DNA from 3 places in the Pseudomonas sp. MOIL14HWK12:I2 genome. Region 2 is predicted to be linked to each of the others. Evidence: riboswitches for the same ligand, from Rfam matches in the RefSeq annotation. Region 2 holds a riboswitch; each other region holds the start of a gene.
The links. A riboswitch is a leader RNA that binds a small molecule or an ion and turns the genes downstream of it on or off. The one in region 2 is predicted to bind cobalamin.

Region 1 (7,722 bases), on a different contig from region 2:
GCCGAACTGGAACAGCGCGCCGATCAGGGCGGCCTGCTCCAGGCTGGCGCCGGCGTCGCGCATCAGCGTCGGCAGCCAGCTGGTGAGCAGGTAGACGATCACCAGGCCCATGAAATAGGTCAGCCACAGCAGCAGGGTGCCGGCGCTGTAGCTGCGGTTGAAGATCACCGCGAAGACGTTGCCGGTCTTGACCGACTTCTGCTCGGGCACCACGAAGTGCCGCGCCTCGGCGGCTTCGCGGCCGATGGGCGCCAGCACCCGGCGGATGCGCTCGGCGCTCTTGCCGTGCACCACCAGATAGCGCGCCGATTCCGGCAGCCAAAGTAGCAGCACCACGGCCAGCGCCAGGGGCAGCACGCCGCCCAGCACCAGCAGGCTGTGCCAGCCGTAGGCCGGGATCATCCAGGCCGAGACGAAGCCGCCGCCGGCCATGCCCAGGTTGAAGCCGCAGAACATGCTGGTCACCAGCAGCGACTTGAGGCGCTCGGGGGTGTATTCCGAGAGCAGCGTGGTGGCATTGGGCATGGCGGCGCCCAGGCCCAGCCCGGTGAGGAATCTCAGGATCACCAGCTGTTCGAGGTTGCTGCTGAAGGCCGACAGCAGGCTGAAGCCGCCAAAGATGAAGGTGGCGACCACCAGCACGCCCTTGCGACCGAAGCGATCGGCCAGCGGCCCGGAACCCAGGGCGCCAAAGACCATGCCGCCCAGCGCGGCGCTCATCACCGGCCCCAGGCTGGCCCGCGGGATGCCCCATTCCACCGACAGCGCCGGGGCGATGAAGCCCATGGCCGCGGTGTCGAGGCCGTCGAGAAAGACGATGAGAAAGCACAGGGCGACGATGCGCCACTGGTAGGCGGACAGCGCCTGGCGATTGATGAACTGCTGGACGTCCAGGGTGCCGGCTGTCGCCGTGGCCGAGGAATCGGCCAGGGGCACGGCGCCCGCGAGGGTGTGCGTCATGGTGGTCTGCTCGTGTTGTTGTTATCGGCGTGTTGCGCCACTGCGCCGACGTTAAGCCCAACCCCAGACAGCTGACAATTCGATTATCGGCGATATGGCCGATAATCGACCGGATTCGCTAGTGAAACAACCGGGTGCTCAACTCCTGGCTGGCGGCCAGGAGCACCGGCAGGAAGCGCGTCTCCAGTTCCTGGCGACTGACCCGACTGGCGTGGGTGCCGACGTTGAGCGACGCCAGCACCTGGCCGGCGGCGTCTCTCAGGGGCACCGCCAGGGATCTCAGCCCCACCTCCAGCTCCTGGTCGACGATGACGTAGCCCTGCTGGCGCACCTGGCCCAGGCACTCGATGAGCGCCGGCGGCTGATAGAGGGTACGGCTGGTCTTGGCCTGCAGATCGGCGTGTTCCAGATAGTCGTGCAGGGCGGCATCGTCCAGGGCGGCGAGCAGGATGCGGCCCATGGAGGTGCAATAGGCCGGCAGCCGGCTGCCGACGCTGAGGTCCACCGAGATCAGCCGCTGCGGCGTGGCGGAGCGGGCGATGTAGAGGATCTCGTCGCCTTCCAGGGTGGCCATGGAGCAGGCCTCGTGCAGTTGCTCGCTCAGGCGATCGAGCACCGGCTGGGCGGTGACCGCCAGCGGCGTCGACGACAGATAGGCGTGCCCCAGGGTCAGCACCTTGGGCAGCAGCGAATAGGTGCGCCCATCGGTGGTGACGTAGCCCAGCTTCATCAGGGTGTGCAGGCAGCGACGCACCGCGGCGCGAGGGATCTCGGTGCGATGGCTGATCTGGGCGATGGTCAGCTGGCGCTTGCGCTCCTGGAAGGCGTGGATGACCGCCAGGCCGCGGGCCAGGGAGGTCATGAAATTCGGGTCGCCGGTGAAGGCTTCGATGCGCTTGGCCGGCGAGGCGATGATGGGCGGCGCGGCCAGTGGCGGCAGGCCGGTGGCGTGAGCGGTGCGGTTATCGTCCATCGACCCTATCCTCGGCAGGCTTTTGATCGATTATCGAGCGAGGGGGCGATTATCGCAATCGCATTTCTGCCGACACCCGCAGACGCGCAGGGGCATCCAGGTGCATGCTGAGGCTTCCCGCCCAGCCGCCTGGATGCCTGTCGATGAAGACCCTGGAAGATCATCTCAGCCAGTACGCGAGCTACCACCGCGATCCGCGCAATATCGCCAGCCACTTCCCCGGCATCCTGCTGATCGTGCTGGCGGTGGCCATCCTGCTGTCCCGACCGGTCTTTACCTTGGCCGGCTGGCCGCTGTCACCCGCGGCGCCGGTGGCCGGTGCGGTGGCGCTCTTCTATCTGCGCCTGGATCGGCCGCTGGGGCTGCTGATGAGCGTCCTGCTCGCGCTCGCCCTCTGGCTGGGCGCCGCGCTGGCGGCCCAGACCACGGGTGTCTGGCTGGCCTGGGGGCTGGGTCTGTTCCTGGTCGGCTGGGCCATCCAGTTCGTCGGCCACCACTACGAGGGGCGCAAGCCGGCCTTTCTCGACGACCTGGCCGGCCTGGCCATCGGTCCGCTGTTCATCGCCACCGAAGCCGTCTTCTGGCTGGGCGGTCGCCAGCAGCTCAGGCAGGCGATCGAAGAACGGGCCGGCCCGGTGCGGCGCCGTCAGCCCAGCCGATAGCGGATCGACGGCCGACCGTCGGGACCGTCCAGCGTCACCTGCGCCCTCACCCCCCAGACCTGCTGGATCAGCGCGGCCGTCAGCACCTCGCCGGGGGCGCCTTCGGCGACCAGGCGGCCGTCGCGCAGCACCGCCAGGCGATCGCAGAACAGCGCGGCCAGGTTGAGATCGTGGATGGCCAGCACGCAGGTCGCCGGCAGGCGGCGGACCAGGTCGAGGATCTCCAGCTGGTGCTGGATGTCGAGGTGGTTGGTGGGTTCGTCCAGCAGCAGTTCGCTGGGCTCCTGGGCCAGGGCGCGGGCGATCTGGGCGCGCTGGCGCTCGCCGCCGGAGAGGCTGTGCCAGCGCCGTGCCGCCTTGTCGACCAGGCCGACCTGAGCCAGGGCGCGCTGGCAGACCTCGGCGTCGCGCGCGCTCCAAGCATCGAGCAGGCCACGATGGGGCGTACGCCCCAGGCGCACCACTTCGGCCACCGACAGATCGGCCTCGGTACCGGCCTGCTGCTCCACTAGGGCGACCCGGCGCGCCAGGTCGCGCCGGCGCAACTCGGCCAGCGGCGTCCCGTCGAGACTGACCCTACCCTCCTCCGGCCGCCGCAGCCCCGCCAGCAGCCGCAGCAGACTGGACTTGCCCGAGCCATTGGGGCCGAGCAGTCCGAGCACCCCACCGGGCGGCACCGCGAGGGTCACCCCGGCGAGGATCGGCTGGCCGCCGGCGCTCCAGGCCACGTCGCGCGCAGCGAGGCTCATCGGACCTCCCGTGCGCGATAGAGGATGAAGGCGAAGGCCGGGGCACCGACCAGGGCGGTGACCACGCCGATGGGCAGGGTCTGCTTGGCCACCAGGGTGCGGGCGACGATGTCGGCCAGCACCATGAACAGCGCGCCGATCAGGGCGCAGGTGGGCAGCAGCCGGCCATGCCCCGGACCGACCAGGAAACGCGCCACATGGGGGATCACCAGGCCGACGAAGCCCACCGCGCCCACCAGGCTGACCAGGCAGGCGGTGATCAGGCCGGTGACGGCCAGCAGCAGCAGGCGCAGCGGTCCCACCGCCACCCCGAGGCTGGCGGCGGCGTCTTCGCCAAAGGCGAAGGCATCCAGCGCCCGGGCGCAGGCCAGGCACACCAGCAGCCCGGCGAGCACCACCCCGGCGGCCAGCCAGACATCCGGCCAGCGCACCCCGGCCAGGCTGCCGAGCAGCCAGAACATCACGCTGCGCGCCTGCTCGGCATTGGCCGCGGTGGCGACGATATAGGCGGTCAGGGCATTGAACAGCTGGGAAGCCGCCACCCCGGCGAGGATGATGCGGGTACTGCCGCCGCTGCCGAGAAAGGGCAGCACCACGGCGAAGGCCAGCACCGCGCCGAGAAAGGCACCCAGGGACACGCCAAGCACCCCGCCACCGACGCCCAGCAGCATCACCAGCACCGCGCCGGTGGAGGCGCCGGCCGACAGCCCCAGCACATAGGGCTCGGCCAGGGCGTTGCGCAGCAGCGCCTGAAGGATGGCGCCGGAGACCGCCAGGCCCGCACCGCAGCAGGCGGCCACCAGGGCGCGACTGAGGCGGTATTCCCAGACGATGCCCTGGACGATGCGCTCCACCGGATAGGGCCCCAGGCCGAGGCCGTTGGCGATGGCCTGCAGACTGGTCAGGGGCGCGATGGGCATCTCGCCGAAGGACGCCGCCAGCACCACGCTCGCCGCCAGCGCCAGCACCGCGGCCAGGCCCAGCAGCCAGCGCCAGGGCCGGGCGCCTTCGGCCGCCAGGGGCAGACTCATGGTTGCGGCTTGGCCAGGTCGGCGGCCAGGGCCTCGACGCTGTCCACCACCCGCAGCGAGGGATTGAGGGTCGGGGCATCCACCACCAGCAGGTGATTCTCGCGTACCGCGCGCAATTCGCGGGTCAAGGGATCGCTGCGCAGGAAGGCCAGCTTCTTGTCCACGTCATCGGCCGGGTAGAGACGCCGGTCCATGCGCGCCACGACGATATAGTCAGGGTCCAGGCTGGCGATGCGCTCCCAGCTCACCGCCGGCCATTCCTCGGCGCTGTCGACCACGTTGCGCAGCCCCAGGGCCCGGGCGATCCAGGCCGGCGCACCGAGGTTGCCGGCGACCCAGGGATCCCCTTCCAGCCGCGGACTGGAAAACCAGAACAGCACCGAGCGGCCCTGCACCCCGGCGGCTTTGGCCTGCTCGCCCGCGACGGCGATACGGCGGTCCATGTCGGCGACCAGACGCTCGCCGGCCGGCTGCACATCGAGGATGGCCGCCAGCTCGCGGGCTTCGCGGGTCACCAGCTGCATGTCGAAGGGCGCGCTGCGGCTGCCATCGCTGTTGGAATCGGCGGTCACCGCCTTGCCCTCGCAATCGCTGGGCGCCACATAGGCGGCGATGCCCAGCTTGGCGAAGCGCGGGAAGTCCGCCACCTCGCCACCGGGGCCGACGTGATAGGTGTACTGGGCCGCCACCAGGTCCGGCCGGGTGCCGACCACGGCCTCGAAGCTGGGGGCGTTGTCGGCCAGCCGCGGAATGCCCTTGCCCGCCGCCTGCAGGTCCGCGGGCAAGCCGCCGAACCAGACGCCGGTGCCCACCAGCCGCGCGCCCACGCCCAGGCGCAAGAGCAACTCGGTGCTGGCCTGACCGAGGCTGACCAGCCGCTGGGGCGCGCGCTCGAAGACCAGTTCACGACCGCAGTTGTGCACGGTCAGCGGATAGGCGGTGGCCGCCTGGGTGGTGAGAGAGGCAACGGACAACAGGCCGGCGGCGATCAGCGGCAGAAGACGGCGAAACATGGACTCTCCTTGGGATGACGCGTCCCTTGTGGATGTTGGGTAGTCCCTGGCAAGGTCTGGCTCGCCTCCTGGGTTCCGTACGAAAATTGCCTGCGCTCGGTGATGCTTCGTTGGAAAACGCTTCGGAATGCTCATTTACGTTTCGTAAACTCCGCTTCCTCAGCCTTTTCCGCCTCGCCTGACCGTCGCTCGGCGACTTTTCGTACGGAACCTCGAAGACTCACAGTGGCGCGACCGCGCCGGAGTTGCACCGGCTTCTCGCCAGGGAACAGGAAGGTCGCCGAGGGTGAGCCAGCGGCGACCAGGATTCAAGCACTAAATGTTACTTTATAACAATTCCGGATCGTACCAGCGCGGCGTATAGACCCACTCGCCGCCATCGGCCCGCGGGAAACGCCGGGTATGGCTGGAGCCGAGGATCACCAGGGTGCGTGAATCCACCATGTCGCTGCGCAGCGCGCCGAGGCTGGTGTATTCGAGACCACCACCGGGACGGCCGACGTCGCGGCCGAGGATCACCGGGGTGTTCGCCGGACGGCAGCTGCGCAGGACGTCCAGCGCCCGCTCCAGCTGATGCGGCCGGGCCTTGGAGATGGGGTTGTAGAAGGCCATGGCCAGGTCGGCCGCGGCGGCCTGGCGCAGGCGCTGCTCGATCACCGCCCAGGGCTTGAGGTTGTCGGACAGGGAGATCAGGCAGAAGTCGTGGCCCAGGGGCGCGCCGGCCAGGGCGGCGCTGGCCATGGCCGCGGTGATGCCCGGGAGGATCTCCAGCTCCACCGCCGCCCAGCGCGGATCGTCGGCGCCTTCCAGCACCTCCAGCACCGCGGCGGCCATGGCGAAGACGCCTGGATCGCCGGACGACACCATGACCACCTGGCGCCCGCTGGCGGCCAGTTCAAAGGCGTGGCGGGCGCGCTGCAATTCTTCGCGGTTGTCGCTGGCATGGGCCAGCTGATCCGGGCGCAAGGGACCGGCCATCTGCACGTAGGTGGCGTAGCCGAGCACGTCCTGAGCCTGGTCCAGGGCGCGGCGCACCACGGGTGCCATGAGCTCCGCCGCGCCGGGGCCGAGGCCCACCACGCTGAGGCGCCCACGGCGCTGGCCCAGGTCCTCGGCGTCCAGCGGCCGGTCATGCAGGTGCAGGGCGAGGCCCTGGGTCTGGGCCCGCGCCACCGACGCCCGGGCGAAGTCCGGGGTGCGGGCGTCGACGAATCTCAGGGGTACGGCCAGCGTCTGGCTCAGCTCGGCGAGACCGGGCGCGGCCATGTCTTCCGCCCGCGCCAGCAGCAGCGCCACGGCGCCCGGCGCATAGCCGGCGCTGGCGAGCAGCGCGGTGACGGCGGCGGCCGTGGCATCGGCGCGTACCGCCACCAGCACGGCGCGGGGATGGATCAGCAGGGTGTGGTCGTCAGCGCTGGCCAGTGGCGAGACCAGGATGCGCTGCCGCGCCGCGGGATCGCGGGCCAGGGGCACCGCGTCCAGCCAGGGCGCCTCGCCCTCGATGCGTACCGGGGCGCCGGCCAGCAGATCGGCCACCCGGTGCTTGGCCACGTCGACATCGGCCAGGGCATAGCCGGCCGGCGGATCGAGCAGGCAGGTGCCGAATCTCAGTTCGCCACTGGTGGTGATGGCCGGGGCCACGTTCAGCAGCGTACCGAGCTGACGGGCCAGGCGATTGGCGCCGGCCAGGCCGCCCAGCAGCGGCACCACGGCGCTGCCGTCTTCGGCCACGGCCAGCACCGGCGGCTCGGCGGTCTTGTCGTCCAGCAAGGACGCCAGGCTGCGGATGACGATGCCGGCGGCGCAGAGCACCAGCAGCGGGCGCTGCTGCCGATAGAGGTCACGCAGGTGATCGCCGAAGGCGCTGTAGCTGACGTCGCCCTCGACCCGCCCGGCCAGGCCATGCACCAGGCTGCCCGGCAGGCCGGCCTGCAAGCGGCGGGCGGTGGCCAGGGCGCCGGGACCGAGGATGACGATGGCCGGGCTCAACCCTTCCATTTCACCCCCGGCACCACCACCAGCGAGAAATACGGCGAGGCCATGGGGTCGACGGCGTCCAGCGCGACGATGCGCTGATTGTCCATGGTGGCGCGCTCGATGTAGCGGGCGCGCTCGTCCAGACCCAGCTCACGCAGCACTTGGCGCACCTTCTCGAAGTTGCGACCGAGCTTCATCACCACGGCGGCGTCGGCGCTGGCCAGGCGCGCCTTGAGTTCTTCCGCGGAGAGCACCCCGGAGAGCACCGTCAGGGTCTGGTTGCGATAGACCAGCGGCAGGCCGAGCATGGCCACGCCGCCGAGCATGGAGCAGACCCCCGGCACCACCTGGGCCTCG
Region 2 (7,722 bases):
TGACCAGGTGTTCCAGCACCGGACGGGTCGCCGGCAATTCGTCCAGCGCCAACGGCAAGGGCTCGGCATCGACCATCGCGGCGACCAGCGCCAGGGCCAGCAATTCCAGGCGCTCCCGGGTATCGCCCAGGGTGCGCCAGGGTTCGGCGGACAGCGCCGCCAGGCAAGCCGGGCGCGCCCCTTGCCAGGGCTCGCCCAGGTCGGCGGCCAGGGGATCGAACTCCAGCTGCAGATCCTTGGCCAGCGCCCGCAAGAGACTCGCATTGCCGCCCTGGGCATCGCCACGGGGGATGCGCAAGAGCGCCACCAGGGTATCGCGACGCAATTGCCCGGTCGGGGATTCACCGAACACATGCAGGCCGTCGCGGATCTGGGATTCCTTAAGATCGCAGAGATAGGCGTCCAGTTGCGGCAGCCAGCTGTCCGGATCGTCGGTGATCACCAGCCCCAGCTCGCGATCCAGCGCGGTCTCGCGCACCAGTTGCAGGATCTCGCCGCGCAACTCGGTGGCGCGCCGCAGATCCAGCAGGCTGGCGTCATAGTATTCGTCGGCCAGGCGCTCCAGATCGCGCAGGGGCCCGTAGCTCTCGGCTCGGGTCAGCGGCGGCATCAGGTGATCGATGATCACCGCCTGGGTGCGGCGCTTGGCCTGGGCGCCCTCGCCCGGGTCGTTGACGATGAAGGGATAGACGTTGGGCAGCGGTCCGAGAATGGCGTCCGGCCAACACTCCGCCGACAGCCCGACGCCCTTGCCCGGCAGCCATTCCAGGTTGCCGTGCTTGCCCAGATGCACCACGGCCTGGGCGCCATAGGCCTCGCGCAGCCAGAAATAGAAGGCCAGGTAGCCATGGGGCGGCACCAGCGCAGGATCGTGGTAGACCGCGGCCGGATCGACGTCGTAGCCACGTGCCGGCTGGATGCCGACAAAGGTCAGGCCGAAGCGCACCCCGGCCACCATGAGCCGACCGCGACGGTGCATGGGATCGGTCTCGGGTCCGCCCCAGCGCTCGGTCACCGCCTGCTGCAGGCTGAGCGGCAACCCGGCGAACAACGCCTGGTAGTCCTGCAGCGCCAGACTCTGCAAGGCCGGGCGCAGATCGCGCAGGGCGCTGTCGTTGGTCACCCCACCGAGCAGGCGCTCGATCAGGGCGGTGCCGCTGTCCGGCAGATTGGCCACCGGATAGCCGGCCGTCTGCAGGGCCTGCAGCACCCCGAGCGCTGCCGCCGGGGTATCCAGGCCCACGCCATTGCCGATGCGGCCATCGCGGGTCGGATAGTTGGCCAGGATCAGGGCGATGCGCTTGTCCGCCGCAGGACGCCGTGCCAGTTCGATCCAGTTGCGCGCCAGGCGGGCGACGAAGGCCATGCGCTCGCCATCGGCCTGGTAGTTGACCACGTCGCTCTGGCTGCGCTCGCAGCGCCAGGCCAGGCCCTTGAAGCTGATCGGCCGGGTAATGATGCGCCCGTCCAATTCCGGCAGGGCGATATGCATGGCCAGGTCGCGGGCACCCAGACCCTGGGGATTCTCCAGCCAGCGCTCGTGATTGTCCTGGGCGCAGATGGCCTGGAGCACCGGCACCGGGCGACGGAACGGCGTCAGATTCGGCCGCTCCGGACTGGACTGGGCGAAGCCGGTGGTATTGAGGATCAGGGCGGCGCTGGTCTCGTCCAGCAGCCGCTCCACCTCCTCCAGACAGGCCGGCTCCTTGAGACTGGCCACGGCGATAGGCAACGGATTCAGCCCTTCGGCGGCCAGCTGCTGGCAGAAGACGTCGACGAAGGCGGTGTTGGCCGACTGCAGATGGGTGCGATAGAACAGCAGCGCCGCGGTCGGCCAATCCGGTCGCCAGTGCTGGCGCCAGCCGTCCAGACCCAGGCCTTCCGGCTGATAGACCGCCACCCGCGGCAATTCCCGTGGCGGCTGGTAGGTGTAAGGGGCACCCAGGCATTCGGCCGCCAGGCAGTGCAGGAAATCCCGGGCATTGCCCAGCCCTCCCTGGCGCAGATAGCGCCACAGCCGTTCGGCCAGGTCCGGCGCCACCGTACCCAGGGCCATCAGCTCAGGATCGGGCCGATCGCAGCCGGGTACCGCGATCAGGGTCAGCCCCCGCGCGGCCAACTCGGCCAGCCGTTCCATGCCATAACGCCAGTAACCCTGGCCGCCGTGCAGGGAGATGAACACCACCCGAGCCTGGCTCAGCACCTCCTCGACATAGAGGTCCACCGAGGCGTGGTTCTGCAACTGCATGGGATTGGCCAGGCGCAGACTCGGATAGTCCTCGTCCAGGCTACGGGTCGCCTCCGCCAGCAGAGCCAGGTGCGAATCGCCACTGCAGAGCACGACGATCTCACCGGGCGTCTGCGCCAGGTGGGCGATGCCGTCGTCGGGGACGAAGCCGCCCGGCTGGGTACGCAGCAGATGCATCTGGCGTCAGGCGACCGCGGCGCGCAACTGGGCGGTGATGGCCGCCTGGTCCAACTCCTGGCCGATCAGCACCAGCTGGGTGCTGCGAGTCTCATCGGTCTTCCAGGGGCGGTCGAAGTGCTTGTCGAAGCGGGTGCCGACCCCCTGGACCAGCAGTCGCAGCGGCTTGCCGGCGATGGCCGCGAAGCCCTTCACCCGCAGCACACCATGGGTCTTGACCACCTCGGCCAGGGCCGCCAGCAGGGTCGCCTCGGCCACCTCGGGCAGCTGGACGCCGAAGGAGTCGAATTCGTCGTGATCGTGGTCTTCATGACCTTCGAGGTCATGGTGGGTGGGACGGCTGTCGATATGGGCCTCGGATTCGGCCTGCAGCCCCAGCAGAACCGACAGCGGCAGCACGCCGCGACTGGCTTCCACCACCTTGACCGCCGGCGGCAACTCCTCGGTGACCTCGGCACGTACCCGCGCCAGGGCCTCGGCATCCAGGCCATCGGCCTTGTTGAGGATCACAAGATCGGCGCTGGCGAGCTGGTCTTCGAACAACTCGTGGAGCGGCGATTCATGGTCGAGGTTGGGGTCCTGGCGGCGCTGGACGTCCACCTGCTCGGGATGGGCGGCGAAGGTGCCGGCCGCCACCGCGGGGCTGTCGACCACGGTGATCACCGCATCCACCGTGCAGGCGTTGCGGATCTCCGGCCACTGGAAGGCCTGCACCAGGGGCTTGGGCAGGGCCAGGCCACTGGTCTCGATGAGGATATGGTCGATGTCGCCGCGGCGGGCCACCAACTCCTTCATCACCGGGAAGAATTCTTCCTGCACGGTGCAGCACAGGCAGCCGTTGGCCAGTTCGAAGACGCGGCCCTGGGCCTCTTCCTCGGTACAGCCGATGCTGCACTGGCGCAGGATTTCACCGTCGATGCCCAGCTCGCCGAATTCGTTGACGATCACCGCGATGCGGCGGCCTTCGGCGTGGTCGAGCATGTGTCGCAGCAGGGTGGTCTTGCCGGAACCGAGGAAGCCGGTGACGATGGTGACGGGGGTCTTGGCCAGGGTTTTCATGGGCTGCCATTAGAGAGAAAGCGAAAGAAGACGGGCAGGCATGCCAGGCGCTCGCGCCGCGGCGAGGCCCCAATGGCAGCCCGGATCACCCCGCCCGGTTGCGTGTTCGAAACGTGGCGAGGCAGGTCTCCTGGCTCGCGGCGCCCGGCTCCGGCCTTCCCGCGTGAGCAGTGGCCTTAGAGCGTGTTCATAATTTCGCGAGCTAGAGTCAAACAAGGCGAAGATGCTTGAGGAAGCGGAGTTTACGAATGGTAAATGAGCATTCCGAAAGCAGCTTCAACGCAGTTTGGCCGACGCGCAGCAAATTATGAACAGGCTCTAGTGGAGAGGCTAAAAACGCCGCTTACAGTTGCGGGGGCAGCCGCGGTTTCGCACCGCGTTCCCTTTCAAGCTCTTGCCGACAAGAGCACCTCGGAACGCGACAGGCTACGAGCGCCCCGCCGGGGTGTCAATCGGCCAGACTTGACCGGCGGACGAGGCGCGTGGTCTGCTCGCTGCTGCTTCAGGTGTCGCGACTCCGCCATGGGTCGCGGTGAAACGGGAAGCCGGTCCGAGTCCGGCACTGCCCCCGCAACGGTAGACGAGCGCAGGATCACAGAGCCACCCGGCCGGCAAGTCTGGGGAAGGCGATCCTGGTAGTTGCAGCCTGCAACCCTCGTGAGTCCGGAGACCGGCCTGCTGCTTTCAAGCAACCCGCGGTGGGCGGTCGTGCTGGACGGCGGCCGCCTGCGGCTCGCTGCCTCGGCGCGTCCCTGCCGCTTGGAATCCGAGGCCCTGCCATGACCGCTACCCGCTCGACCACCGCCCTGCCCCAGACCAGTACCCGCACCCAGCGCCTGACCGCCACCCTGCTCGCCTGCCTGCTCGGCCTGGGCCTGGTGCTTCTGGCCGGTTTCTCCCATGTCGAGGCGCTGCACAACGGCGCCCACGATACCCGCCATAGCGAAGGCTTCCCCTGCCACTAAAAGGAGTTCGCCATGTTCCAGCGTATTGCCTTCAGTGCCGGCGTGGCCGGCCTCCTTGCGGCCCTGTTGCTGAGTGCCCTGCAAAGCCTGTGGCTGACCCCGCTCATCCTCCAGGCGGAAACCTACGAGGTCCAGACCGAGGCGCCCGCCATGGCCGGACAGCATCATCATGGTGAAGAAGCAGCCTGGACGCCGGCGGATGGCTGGCCGCGAACCCTGTCGACCTTTGGCGGTAACCTGGTGGTGGCGGTAGGCTTCGGCCTGATCCTGGCGGGCCTGTTCAATCTAAGAGGCCCGACCCGCCTGCACCAGGGCCTGCTGTGGGGCCTGGCCGGCTATGCCACCTTTTGCCTGGCGCCCAGCCTCGGCCTGCCGCCGGAGCTACCCGGCACGGCCGCGGCGGATCTCACCCTGCGTCAAGCCTGGTGGCTGGGCACTGCCGGTGCCACTGCCGCGGCGCTCGCGCTCCTGGCGTTCACTCGCCATCCCGGCTTCAAGATCGCCGCCCTCGAGCTGCTGCTCATTCCCCATCTGCTGGGTGCGCCCCAACCCGTCGCCCAGGCGAGCCTGGCACCGGAGGCCTTGCAACGGCACTTCCAGATCGCCGTGCTGGCCAGCAACCTGCCGTTCTGGCTGCTCCTGGGACTCGCCTGCAGCTGGCTGTTCCATCGCCAGGCGCCTCAGGCCTGATGGCGCTGGTCCTGGGCCTGGGTTGCCGCCGGGGCTGTTCGGTGGAGGAGCTGACCGCGCTGGCCCTGGCAGTGCTGCAGGAGGCCGGCTGCGACCCCAACGCCCTGACGGCGCTGGCGACGGTGGACCGCCGTGTGGAGGAAAACGCACTGCAACACCTGGCCCAGCGCTGGCAACTGCCCTTGCAGGGCTTCTCCGCCGAACGTCTGGCGCAACAGGAGGGCATCGCCGCGCCGAGTGCGGTCGCCTTGCAACACACCGGCAGTCCCAGCGTGGCTGAAGCCGCGGCCCTGGCTGCGGCCGGTGAAGGCGCCCGGTTGCGGGTCGGCAAGCGCAAGAGCGCGGCCGCGACGGCAGCGCTGGCTTACGCCTGAGCGACCCCTTCCGCATCAGTGTCTCTGACCCGGGCGCGGACATGGATGGGGCTGAAGGGCTCGTTCTGCACCAGCTCCACCAGGGACTCCTTGACCAGCTCGAGGATGGCCATGAAGGTCACCACCACCCCGAGCCGGCCTTCATCCAGGGTGAACAGCGCCACGAAGGGTACGAAGGCGCCATCCTTGAGGCGCTCCAGCACCTGACTCATGCGCTCGCGGGTGGACAGCACCTCGCGGGTCACCTGGTGACTCTCGAACAGGTCGGCGCGGCGCAGGACCTCGCCCATGGCCAGCAGCAACTCGCCCAGCTCCACCTCGGGTAGGAGCTTGCGCGCCCGCGCCTCGGGCGCCGGCAAGCTGGGCACCACGAAGTTGCGTCCCTCCCGCGGCAGGTCGTCGAGGTCCTCGGCGGCCTTCTTGAAGCGCTCGTATTCCTGCAGCCTGCGGATCAGTTCGGCGCGCGGGTCTTCCTCTTCGGCCTCCAGGCCTTCGGCGCGCGGCAGCAGCATGCGCGACTTGATCTCCGCCAGCATGGCGGCCATCAGCAGGTATTCGGCGGCCAGCTCCAGTTGCACCGCCTTCATCAGCTCGACGTAGCTCATGTACTGCCGGGTGATCTCGGCGACCGGAATGTCGAGGATGTCGATGTTCTGCTTGCGGATCAGATAGAGCAGCAGGTCGAGGGGCCCCTCGAAGGCTTCGAGAAAGACCTCCAGCGCATCCGGCGGAATGTAGAGGTCCTGGGGCAGTTCGGTGAAGGCCTCGCCATAGACCAGCGCCAGGCGCAGCTGCTCGGGCTCCAGCAGCTGGGGGTCCAGGGCTTCGCTCATGCTTCGATCATGAAGGGCGTGGGATCGCCGGCACCGACGCGGATCACTTCCGGCTCGTCGTCGGCCAGGCTGATCACGGTGGAGGGCTGCAGGCCACCCGGACCGCCCTCGATCACCAGGTCGACAAAATGCTCGAGACGCTCGCGGATCTCCCAGGCATCGCCCAGGGCTTCGTCATCCCCCGGCAGGATCAGGCTTACGCTCATCAGCGGCTCGCCCAGCGCCTCCAGCAGCGCCAGGGTGATGGGATGCTGGGGCACCCGCACGCCGATGGTGCGCCGCTTGGGATGCAGCAGCATGCGCGGCACCTCGCGGGTGGCATTGAGGATGAAGGTATAGGGCCCTGGTGTGTAGGCCTTGAGCAGGCGGAAGGCGCTGGTATCCACCTTGGCATAGATGCCCAGCTCGGAAAGATCGCAGCACACCAGGGTGAAGTTGTGCTTGTCGTCGAGCTGGCGGATGCGGCGGATACGCTCCACCGCGCTCTTCTCGCCGATACGGCAGCCCAGGGCATAGGACGAATCGGTGGGATAGGCGATGACACCGCCGGACTGAATGATTTCCACGGCCTGACGAATCAGCCGCGGCTGGGGATTCTGCGGATGAATCTCGATGAACTGGCTCATTGGGGTTCCCGATTCTGAGGGTACAGCGGTTGACTGAAGCGCGCCCAGAGGGGCGGCAGATCTTCGGGCAACGGGCGGTACATCCCCAGCTCCGACCAGTCGGCCGGCGCATGGAAATCGCTACCCGCACTGACCATCAGACCGAATTCCCGCGCCAGAATTGCCAGGGTGCCGACCTGCTCCGCCGGCTGCACGCCATTGACCACCTCGATGGCGTGGCCACCGCCGGTGACGAATTCGCCGATCAGCTTGCGCAGTTTGGTACGGGTGAAGCCATAGGCCAGCGGGTGGGCCAGACTGATCCATGCCTTGGCGCCCTTCAGGGTCGCCAGGGTTTCGGCCAGGGTCGGCCAGTGCTGCTTGACGTCGCCGAGCTTGCCGCCGCCCAGCCACTTGCGAAAGGCATCGCCGCGGTCTTCGACGAAGCCGGCCTGCACCAGGTATTCGGCGAAATGCGGCCGGGCCGGCGCATTGCGACTGTCACCCAGGGCCAGCTGCACCGCCCGGGCGCCGTCCAGGGTACCAGGCATGCCCTTGGCCGCCAGCCGCCGGTCGATTTCCCGGGCGCGTTCCCAGCGTCCCTCGTGCAGGGCCTCCAGCGCAGCGTTCAATTCGGGCGCCTCGAGGGCGAAGTTGTAGCCCAGCACATGCAGGGTCGCCCCGCCCCAGGTACAGGACATCTCGATTCCTGGCAGCAGACGCAGACCCAGGTCGTCCGCGGCTTCCAGGGCTTCGGCATAGCCATCCAGG
Region 3 (7,722 bases), on a different contig from region 2:
CTTTCGATGGCGCTCCAGAAACGGCCGAGGCCGGCATAGGTCAGGGCCACCAGGCGCGCGGGGATATAGTTGAGGACATCGTCCAGGCGCGCCGCGGCCCAGCCGAAACGCTCCAGGCGCGGCGTGCGATAGCCCCACATGGCGTCCAGGGTATTGGCCAGGCGATAGAGCACCACGCCGGGTGCGCCGAGCAGGGCGAACCAGAACAGCGCGGCGAAGACCGCATCGCTGCCGTTCTCCAGCACCGATTCGGTGGCGGCGCGGGCCACGGCGGTCTCGTCCAGCTCGCTGGTTTCGCGACTGACCAGATAGCCGACCCGACGCCGCGCCTCGGGCAGGTTGTTGCGTTGCAGGGCGCGCGCCACCGGCTCGGCGTGCTCGCCCAGGCTGCGCAGTCCCACGGCCAGATACAGCGCCAGGGGCTGGATGATCCAGGCCAGCCAGCCGATCTGGCAGAGCAAGGCGGTGAGCAGCACCCAAGGCAACACGGCCAGGCTCCAGGCCATCACGCCATGGCTGCGCCAGCCGCGCCCGCCGGGATTGAAGCGGGCCTCCAGGCTATCGGCCAGGCGCCCGAACAGGACCAGGGGATGGGCGCGGCGGGGTTCGCCGAGCAGCAGGTCGAGCAGCATGCCGCCGACGACCGCGAAGGCCAGCATCATGGCTTCTGGCCCCAGCGGTTCTCGAAGACCAGTTCCTCCAGCGGCCGCCCCTGGCGCCAGCCCTCCTCTTCCAGCATGGGCCGCGGGTAGAAGGCTTCCACCGGCCCCAAGCAGAGGATGGCCGCCGGCTGGGCGCCTTCCGGCATCTCCAGCAGGCTGCGCACGGCTTCCGGTTCGAACAGCGACACCCAGCCCATGCCCAGGCCTTCGCAGCGGGCGGCCAGCCAGAGATTCTGGATGGCGCAGGACAGCGAGGCCAGGTCCATCTCCGGCAGGGTACGGCGGCCGAAGACGTGGGCTTCGCGGCCGTCCATGAGCGCCGCCACCAGCACCTCGGCGCAGTCGAGGATGCCCTGCACCTTGAGCTTCATGAAGTCGTCGCTGCGCTCGCCAAGGGCCTCGGCGGTGGCGCAGCGCTCTTCTTCCACCAATTCGTGCAGGCGCTGGCGCAGGGCTGGATCGCTGATGCGCAGGAAGCGCCAGGGCTGCATCAGTCCGACGCTGGGCGCCTGGTGCGCAGCGCCCAGCAGACGGGCCAGTTGTTCGGGAGGCACCTCGCCACCGCAGAAATGGCGCATGTCGCGGCGCTCGGCGATGGCTCGGTAGACGGCGGCTTGGTCGGCGGGGGTATAGGGGGTCGTGGTCACGGCTTGAGCATCGCGGCGGCCGCGGCGGGTGCCGACGGCATGTAGAAGTGAATATAGCTGGCGGTGAGGCGACCGTCTCGGTAGACCGCCTCGGCCACCGCCTTGCCGTTGGGGCACAGCCCGCGCGCCCAGGGCGTCTCGGGTGACTCCAGGGCGGAGTGGTGATAGGTGTGGCCGCGCAGGGTGCCCTGTTCGAAATCCACCGACTGCAGGGCCAGGGCGGTGAGTCGCGCCTGCATCCGCGCGCTGCCCGGCAGCAGCCCGAGCAGGCTGGCGGATTCGCCGGCCTTGTCGGTCAGTTCGTCGAGCAGATAGAGCATGCCGCCGCACTCGGCGAGGATCGGCTTGCCCGCTGCGTGGTGGGCGCGGATGGCCGCGCGCATGCCCAGGTTGTTGGACAGCGTCTGCAGGTGCAGCTCGGGATAGCCGCCCGGCAGATAAAGGCTGTCCACCGCCGGCAGCGTCGTGTCGGCCAGCACGGAAAAGAACTGCAGCTCGGCGCCCAGGGCGCGCAAGAGATCCAGGTTGGCCTGGTAGATGAAGGCTAGCGCCGCATCCCGGGCCACGCCAATCCGCACTCCGGCTAGCAGTGGCTCGACCGCGGTCGGCTCCGGCGCGGCGAAGGCCACGGGCGGCGGCAATTCGATGTCGGAACTGGCGCCCAGGGCATCGGCCGCCATGTCCAGACGGCGATCCAGGTCGGTGACCTCGTCGGCCTGGATCAGCCCCAGGTGACGACTCGGCAATTCGATGCCGGCATCGCGCGGCAGGCTACCAAAGAAGGTCATGCCCGCCGGCAGGCTGCCGCGGATCAGCTGGGTCTGCCGCGGACTGCCGCTGCGATTGGCCAGCACCCCGGCGAAGGGCAGACTCGGCCGGTAATGGGCGAGGCCATAGGCCAGGGCGCCAAAGGTCTGCGCCAGTCCGGCGGCGTCGATCACGCCCAGCACCGGTACGCCAAAGCGCTCGGCGAGGTCGGCCGCGGAGGGCTGGCCGTCAAACAGCCCCATGACGCCTTCGATGAGGATGAGATCCGCCTCCCCCGCCGCTTCCCACAGCAGGCGCCGGCTCTCGGCCTCGCCGATCATCCACAGATCGAGCTGGTAAACCGGCGCGCCGCTGGCGCGGGCCAGAATCATCGGATCGAGAAAGTCCGGGCCGCACTTGAACACCCGTACCCGCCGCCCCTGGCGGGCGTGCAGCCGGGCCAGGGCCGCGGTGACGCTGGTCTTGCCCTGACCCGAGGCCGGGGCGGCGATCAGCAGCGCCGGGCAATGCCGCGTCTCGCCTACCATTCGATGCCCTGCTGGGCGCGGACGCCGGCCTGGAAGGCGTGCTTGACCAGACTCATGTCGGTCACGGTGTCGGCGGCCTCGACCAATGCCTGTGGCGCACCGCGGCCGGTCACCACCACGTGCTGATGAGCCGGACGCCCGGCCAGGTCGGCCAGCACCTGGTCGACCTCCAGGTAGCCATGCTTGAAGGCGATGTTGAGTTCGTCCAGCAGCACCAGGCCGATGGCCGGATCGCGCAAGAGCTCCACCGCCACCGCCCAGGCCGCGGCCGCCGACTGCAGGTCGCGGGCCCGGTCCTGGGTGTCCCAGGTGAAGCCCTCACCCATGACGTGGTAGCGCACCTCGTCCGGGAACCGCTTGAAGAAGAGTTGCTCGCCGGTATCGCGGCGGCCCTTGATGAACTGCACCACGCCCACCTTCATGCCGTGGCCGAGGGCGCGCGCCGCCATGCCGAAGGCGGAGCTGCTCTTGCCCTTGCCGATGCCGGTATGCACCAGCAGCAGGCCGCGTTCGTCCTGGGCTTCGGCGATGCGGGCGTCGATCACCGCCTTCTTGCGCACCATGCGCGCGCGGTGGCGCTCGTCGCGCTCGGGGCTGGTCGAATCGGGGGTGTCGGTCATGGATGGTTCTCCGGGTGCGGGCGCGGCGGAGAAACGGGCAGAGACGCCGCCCGCGCAAGGCAGGTGGCGACGCCGCGCGACGCCCTCCGCATCGCCGAGATGAACGCAAGCGTGGCCGGTCTCCGGGCTGGTGAGCCGATGCCCTAAGGGCATCCGCTGCGCCCCTTCCCGGCCAGGGCCAGTGGGCATCGCGCAGCTACTGCTCAACTACCGTTGCGGGGGCAGCGCCGGCTCGACCGGCTTCCCTGTTTCACCCCGCTCCAGGCGGGGCACCACGTGCAAGGGCGCAGGGTACGGACTAGCCGGGAGAGCGTCAATCGATGGCGCCGCCCGAACTCGGCGTCGCGCGGACGGGTCCACCCTAGACACCCACCGCCAGGAGCTACCGGATGAACGATGCCACCCTCGCCGCCTGCATCAAGGCCTGCCTCGATTGCGCCGCCGCCTGCGAAACCTGCGCCAGCGCCTGCCTGGGCGAAGCCAATCTGGACATGATGCGTGACTGCGTCCGTCTGGATCGCGATTGCGCCGACGCCTGCCGCCTGGCCGCCACCTTCATGCAGCGCGGCAGCGACCGCATCGCCGAAGCCTGCGCCCTGTGCCTGGCCACCTGCCGTGCCTGCGCCGCCGAATGCGGCAAGCACAAGGCTGAGCATTGCCAGGCCTGCGCCCGGGCCTGCGCAGCCTGCGCCGACGCCTGCGCGGCCATGGCCGCCTGAGGCGGCTGCCGATAACCGTATCCGCTGAGCGCCGGCTGCCGTGCTGCGCGCTCTGGTCGCAGCCGAATCCCGCACAGGAAGCCGCCGCTCGGGCGTTCGGCATTGGCATTACCCGGCGACGCCAGGGATAATGCCCGCCCTTTCATCGATATCCAGGCCTTCGCCATGACCGATACCAACCAAGATCCCCGTTTGAGCCGCATGAAGCGTCGCCTGCGCAAGAAGCAGTACCTGGGCGAATTCCAGGAACTGGCCTTTGAAATCAAGGTGAGCTTCAAGAACGAACTCAGCGAAGACGATCTGGACACCTTCCTGGGCGACTTCATCGACTACGTCGAAGAGCGCAAGCTGGACTACATCGGCGGCTTCGACAACGCCTGGGTCGAAGGCACCATCATGGCCAACAAGCGCTACACCTCGCCCACCGCGGAAGACCGTACCGCGCTGCTGGACTGGCTCAAGGCCCGCGCCGAAGTCGGCGAAGCCAACGCCTCCGATCTGCATGACGCCTGGCACCACGACGGCGAAGTCTAACTAGCCTTCGCCGGATAGCTTGGCGTCCGTTGCGGTCGTAAAGGGGAATCCGTTGGAAACCAGGTCCTCATGACGACCCTCCTGCAAATCTCCGATACCCACTTCGGCACCGAGCAACCCGCCGTGGTCGCGGCCCTGGAAGCCCATGTCCGCGAACACGGCGCCGATGTCCTCATCCTTTCCGGGGACATCACCCAGCGCGCCCGGCGCGAGCAATTCGCCGCCGCCAAGACCTTCGTCGAACGCCTGGAAAGCTACGGCATTCCCCGCACCCTGGTGATCCCGGGCAATCACGACCTGCCGCTGTACAATGTCTTCGCTCGTTTCCTGACGCCCTATGGCAACTATCGCCGCCATTTCGGCCAGGACCTCGAGCCCAGTTTCGAGAACGACGAGCTCCTGCTGGTCGGACTCAACACCACCGCCCCGCGACGCCACAAGGATGGCGCGGTGAGCACCGAGCAGATTGAGCGCGTCGCCGAACGCCTGCGCCGCGCAGGCCCGGGCAAGTTGCGCATCGTCATCGCCCACCAGCCCTTCGGCGCCCTCGAACTCAGCGACCTGAGCAATCTGCAGCACAATGCCGATCACGCCCTGGCCACCTGGGCCGATGCCGGCCTGGATCTGGTGATGGGCGGCCATATCCACCTGCCCTATGTGCTGCCGCTGAGTCGCCAGTACCCCACCCTCCCCCGCGAGGTCTGGATCGTGCAGGCCGGCACCGCCCTCTCATCGCGCGTGCGCGGCACCTCGCCCAACTCCTTCAATCGCCTGCTGGTCGGCGAAGGAACGGAGAAGACCGTGGACGTGGAGCGCTGGGACTTCCAGGGCGATCGTTTCGTCGTCGGCGAGCGTCACGCACTGCGCTGGCAGGCCGCGCAGGACGCCCTCGCGGAAGGCTGAGGCGTCCGACCGGGACGCCTATGCGCGCTCGCGCGCACTTCCAGCAATGGAAATTGATTCAAGCTGTTGAAACGGCTGGCAGGCCACGGGCGCCGCGTAGTCTTAGGACTTTCGGCAAGAGTGGCCTCCCATGGAATCCCTGACGCAATCGCTGCTTGGCTTTATCGAAACCCACCAGGCCTGGGCACCGCTGCTCGTCGGCCTGCTCGCCTTTGGCGAGTCCCTGGTGCTGCTGGGCGTCTTCATTCCGGCCACGGCGCTGCTGCTGGTGGTCGGCGGCTTGGCCGGCTCCGGGGTGCTCTCGCCGGTGCCGCTGGTGCTGGCCGCCATCGTCGGCGCCATCCTCGGCGACATCTGCTCCTATGTCATCGGCCGCTGGCTCGGTCCCAGCATCGTCCACCGCCCGCCCTTTCGCCGCTATCGCAAGCAGGTGGCCCGGACCCGGCTGTTCTTCCGCCGCTATGGCTTCTTCGCGGTCTTCGGCGGGCGCTTCCTGACCATGATCCGCAACACCGTGCCCCTGGTGGCCGGGATGATGGCGATGAACCAGCTGCGCTTCCAGTCGGCCAACGTGCTCTCGGCCATCGTCTGGGCGCCACTGATGATGGGCCCGGGTTATCTGGCGGCCAAGGGCGCCAACCACTTCAGCTTCGCCGGCAACGAGTCGCTGTGGATCGGCGCGGCGGTGGTCGCCGTGCTGGGCGCCGGCGCCGCGCTGTTCTTCAAGCAGCGGCTGAAACGCGCCTAGCGGCGGGCGGCCAGCGCCTCGCGCAGACGCTGGCGATTCAGCGGTACCTCGCGCAGGCGCAGACCGGTCGCCGCCGCCACGGCATTGGCGATGGCCGCTGGGATGGCGGCGGTGGTGGCCTCCCCGGCCCCCACCGCCGGCTCTTCCGGCCGATCGATCAGTTCCAGTTCCAACTCGGGCAATTCGTTGAAGGTCAGCGGCGGATAGGCGCCCCACTCCAGACTGGTCACCCCCTGCTGATCGAAGCGCACCGCCTGCTTGAGGGTCCGGGCGATGCCCTGTACCACGCAGCCTTCCAACTGGTTGCGCAGGCCATCCGGATTGACGATCAGCCCGCAGTCATGGGCCACCACCACCCGGGTGACGCGGATCCCCGCCGCCTCGCTCACCGCCACCTCGACCACCGCGGCCACATAGGCGTTCTCGTTCTCATAGCGCAGGAAGGCCAGGCCCTGACCTTTCGCCAGGGCGCCGTCCCAGGTCTTTTCCTGCCGGGCCGACGGTCGCCAACCGGCCTTGGCCGTGGCGGCCTGCAGCACCGCCCGCGCACGAGGATCCTGCAGATAGCGCAGGCGGAATTCCAGCGGATCGACCCCGGCCGCCAGGGCCAGCTCGTCCATGAAGGATTCGTTGGCGAAGGTATTGCCGACCGCCCCCAGGGCGCGCAGGGCCGAGGGTCGCAGCGGCGAATCCCCGGCTTCCAGCCAGTGGGTCGCCACCTGGACATTGAGCAGGTCGTAGTCCAGCGGCGCATTGCGATTGCCACCACCCCGCCCACCCTTGAGCGGCAGGTTGTAGGCCAGTTGCCCGGCGAGCAGAGCCGCCTTGCCGGTCTGGCCATTGGGGCGGGTCAGATGCGTGGGCGTCCAGTTGGCGAAGCGCCAGGCCAGCAGATCGCCAGCCGCGCTCAGGCCGCCGGCCAGGCGCATCAGCATGGCCGGTCCCTTGGGATTCCAGCCGTGTTCGTCGGCGCGACTCCATTGCACCCGGACCGGACGGCCACACAGCTTGGAGAGCAGCGCCGCATCGGCCGCCGCGTCATCGGCGCCGTTATGGCCATAGCAGCCCGACGCCTGCTGGTAGATGACATGGATGCTGTCTTCCGGTAGCGCCAGCAGATCCGCCAACGCCGCCCGGAGCTGATAGACGCCCTGGGTACCGCTCCAGACGGTGGCGCCGTCGGCACGCACATCCGCCACCGCGCAGGAGGGACCGATGGAGTCGTGATTCTGGTAGGGCCAGCGATACTCGGCGTCCAGGCGCTGGGCGGCGTTCGCCAGCTCCCCCGCGACATCGCCGGCCTCCTGCTGGAGGTCGGCCGGTCCGGCCTTGGCTTCCAGCCGGGCATAGAGTTCGCCTGGCAGGGGCAGGTCCGGCACCAGGCTCCAGTCCACCCGCAGCGCCGCCGCGCCCTGGCGCGCCAGCCAGGGCTGCTCGGCCACCACCGCGACGAAGGCGCCCTCGTACACCAGCTGAGCGCCCGCCGGCAGCGCGCTGGCATCGATACCGCGAACACTCACCCCCGCCAACCGCGCCGAGCCGATGCAGGGCGGCCGCACCACGCAACCGTGCAGCATGCCGGGAAGGCGCAGGT

Region 1: another riboswitch for cobalamin. It lies ahead of PSK12I2_RS0113335 (ABC transporter substrate-binding protein); the one in region 2 lies ahead of cobW (cobalamin biosynthesis protein CobW).
Region 3: another riboswitch for cobalamin. It lies ahead of cobO (cob(I)yrinic acid a,c-diamide adenosyltransferase); the one in region 2 lies ahead of cobW (cobalamin biosynthesis protein CobW).

What each region holds. Positions count from the first base shown of each region.
Region 1 is NZ_AZOA01000014.1:53,669-61,390, forward strand. It holds gene PSK12I2_RS0113305 (MFS transporter) at 1-960, opposite strand, end outside; gene PSK12I2_RS0113310 (IclR family transcriptional regulator C-terminal domain-containing protein) at 1,079-1,933, opposite strand; gene PSK12I2_RS0113320 (DUF962 domain-containing protein) at 2,077-2,595, shown strand; gene PSK12I2_RS0113325 (ABC transporter ATP-binding protein) at 2,580-3,344, opposite strand; gene PSK12I2_RS0113330 (iron ABC transporter permease) at 3,341-4,375, opposite strand; gene PSK12I2_RS0113335 (ABC transporter substrate-binding protein) at 4,372-5,388, opposite strand; cobalamin riboswitch at 5,419-5,709, opposite strand; gene cobJ (precorrin-3B C(17)-methyltransferase) at 5,716-7,386, opposite strand; gene PSK12I2_RS0113345 (precorrin-2 C(20)-methyltransferase) at 7,374-7,722, opposite strand, start outside.
Region 2 is NZ_KI783313.1:411,277-418,998, forward strand. It holds gene cobN (cobaltochelatase subunit CobN) at 1-2,425, opposite strand, end outside; gene cobW (cobalamin biosynthesis protein CobW) at 2,432-3,484, opposite strand; cobalamin riboswitch at 3,587-3,913, opposite strand; cobalamin riboswitch at 3,972-4,178, shown strand; gene PSK12I2_RS0118240 (CbtB domain-containing protein) at 4,264-4,449, shown strand; gene PSK12I2_RS0118245 (CbtA family protein) at 4,462-5,139, shown strand; gene PSK12I2_RS0118250 (cobalamin biosynthesis protein) at 5,139-5,513, shown strand; gene PSK12I2_RS0118255 (ScpA family protein) at 5,504-6,232, opposite strand; gene PSK12I2_RS0118260 (L-threonylcarbamoyladenylate synthase) at 6,343-6,972, opposite strand; gene PSK12I2_RS0118265 (PHP domain-containing protein) at 6,969-7,722, opposite strand, start outside.
Region 3 is NZ_AZOA01000003.1:174,415-182,136, forward strand. It holds gene cbiB (adenosylcobinamide-phosphate synthase CbiB) at 1-662, opposite strand, end outside; gene bluB (5,6-dimethylbenzimidazole synthase) at 659-1,309, opposite strand; gene PSK12I2_RS0100870 (cobyrinate a,c-diamide synthase) at 1,306-2,604, opposite strand; gene cobO (cob(I)yrinic acid a,c-diamide adenosyltransferase) at 2,598-3,224, opposite strand; cobalamin riboswitch at 3,320-3,516, opposite strand; gene PSK12I2_RS0100880 (four-helix bundle copper-binding protein) at 3,614-3,943, shown strand; gene PSK12I2_RS0100885 (YggL family protein) at 4,109-4,477, shown strand; gene PSK12I2_RS0100890 (metallophosphoesterase) at 4,547-5,380, shown strand; gene PSK12I2_RS0100895 (DedA family protein) at 5,511-6,128, shown strand; gene PSK12I2_RS0100900 (molybdopterin cofactor-binding domain-containing protein) at 6,125-7,722, opposite strand, start outside.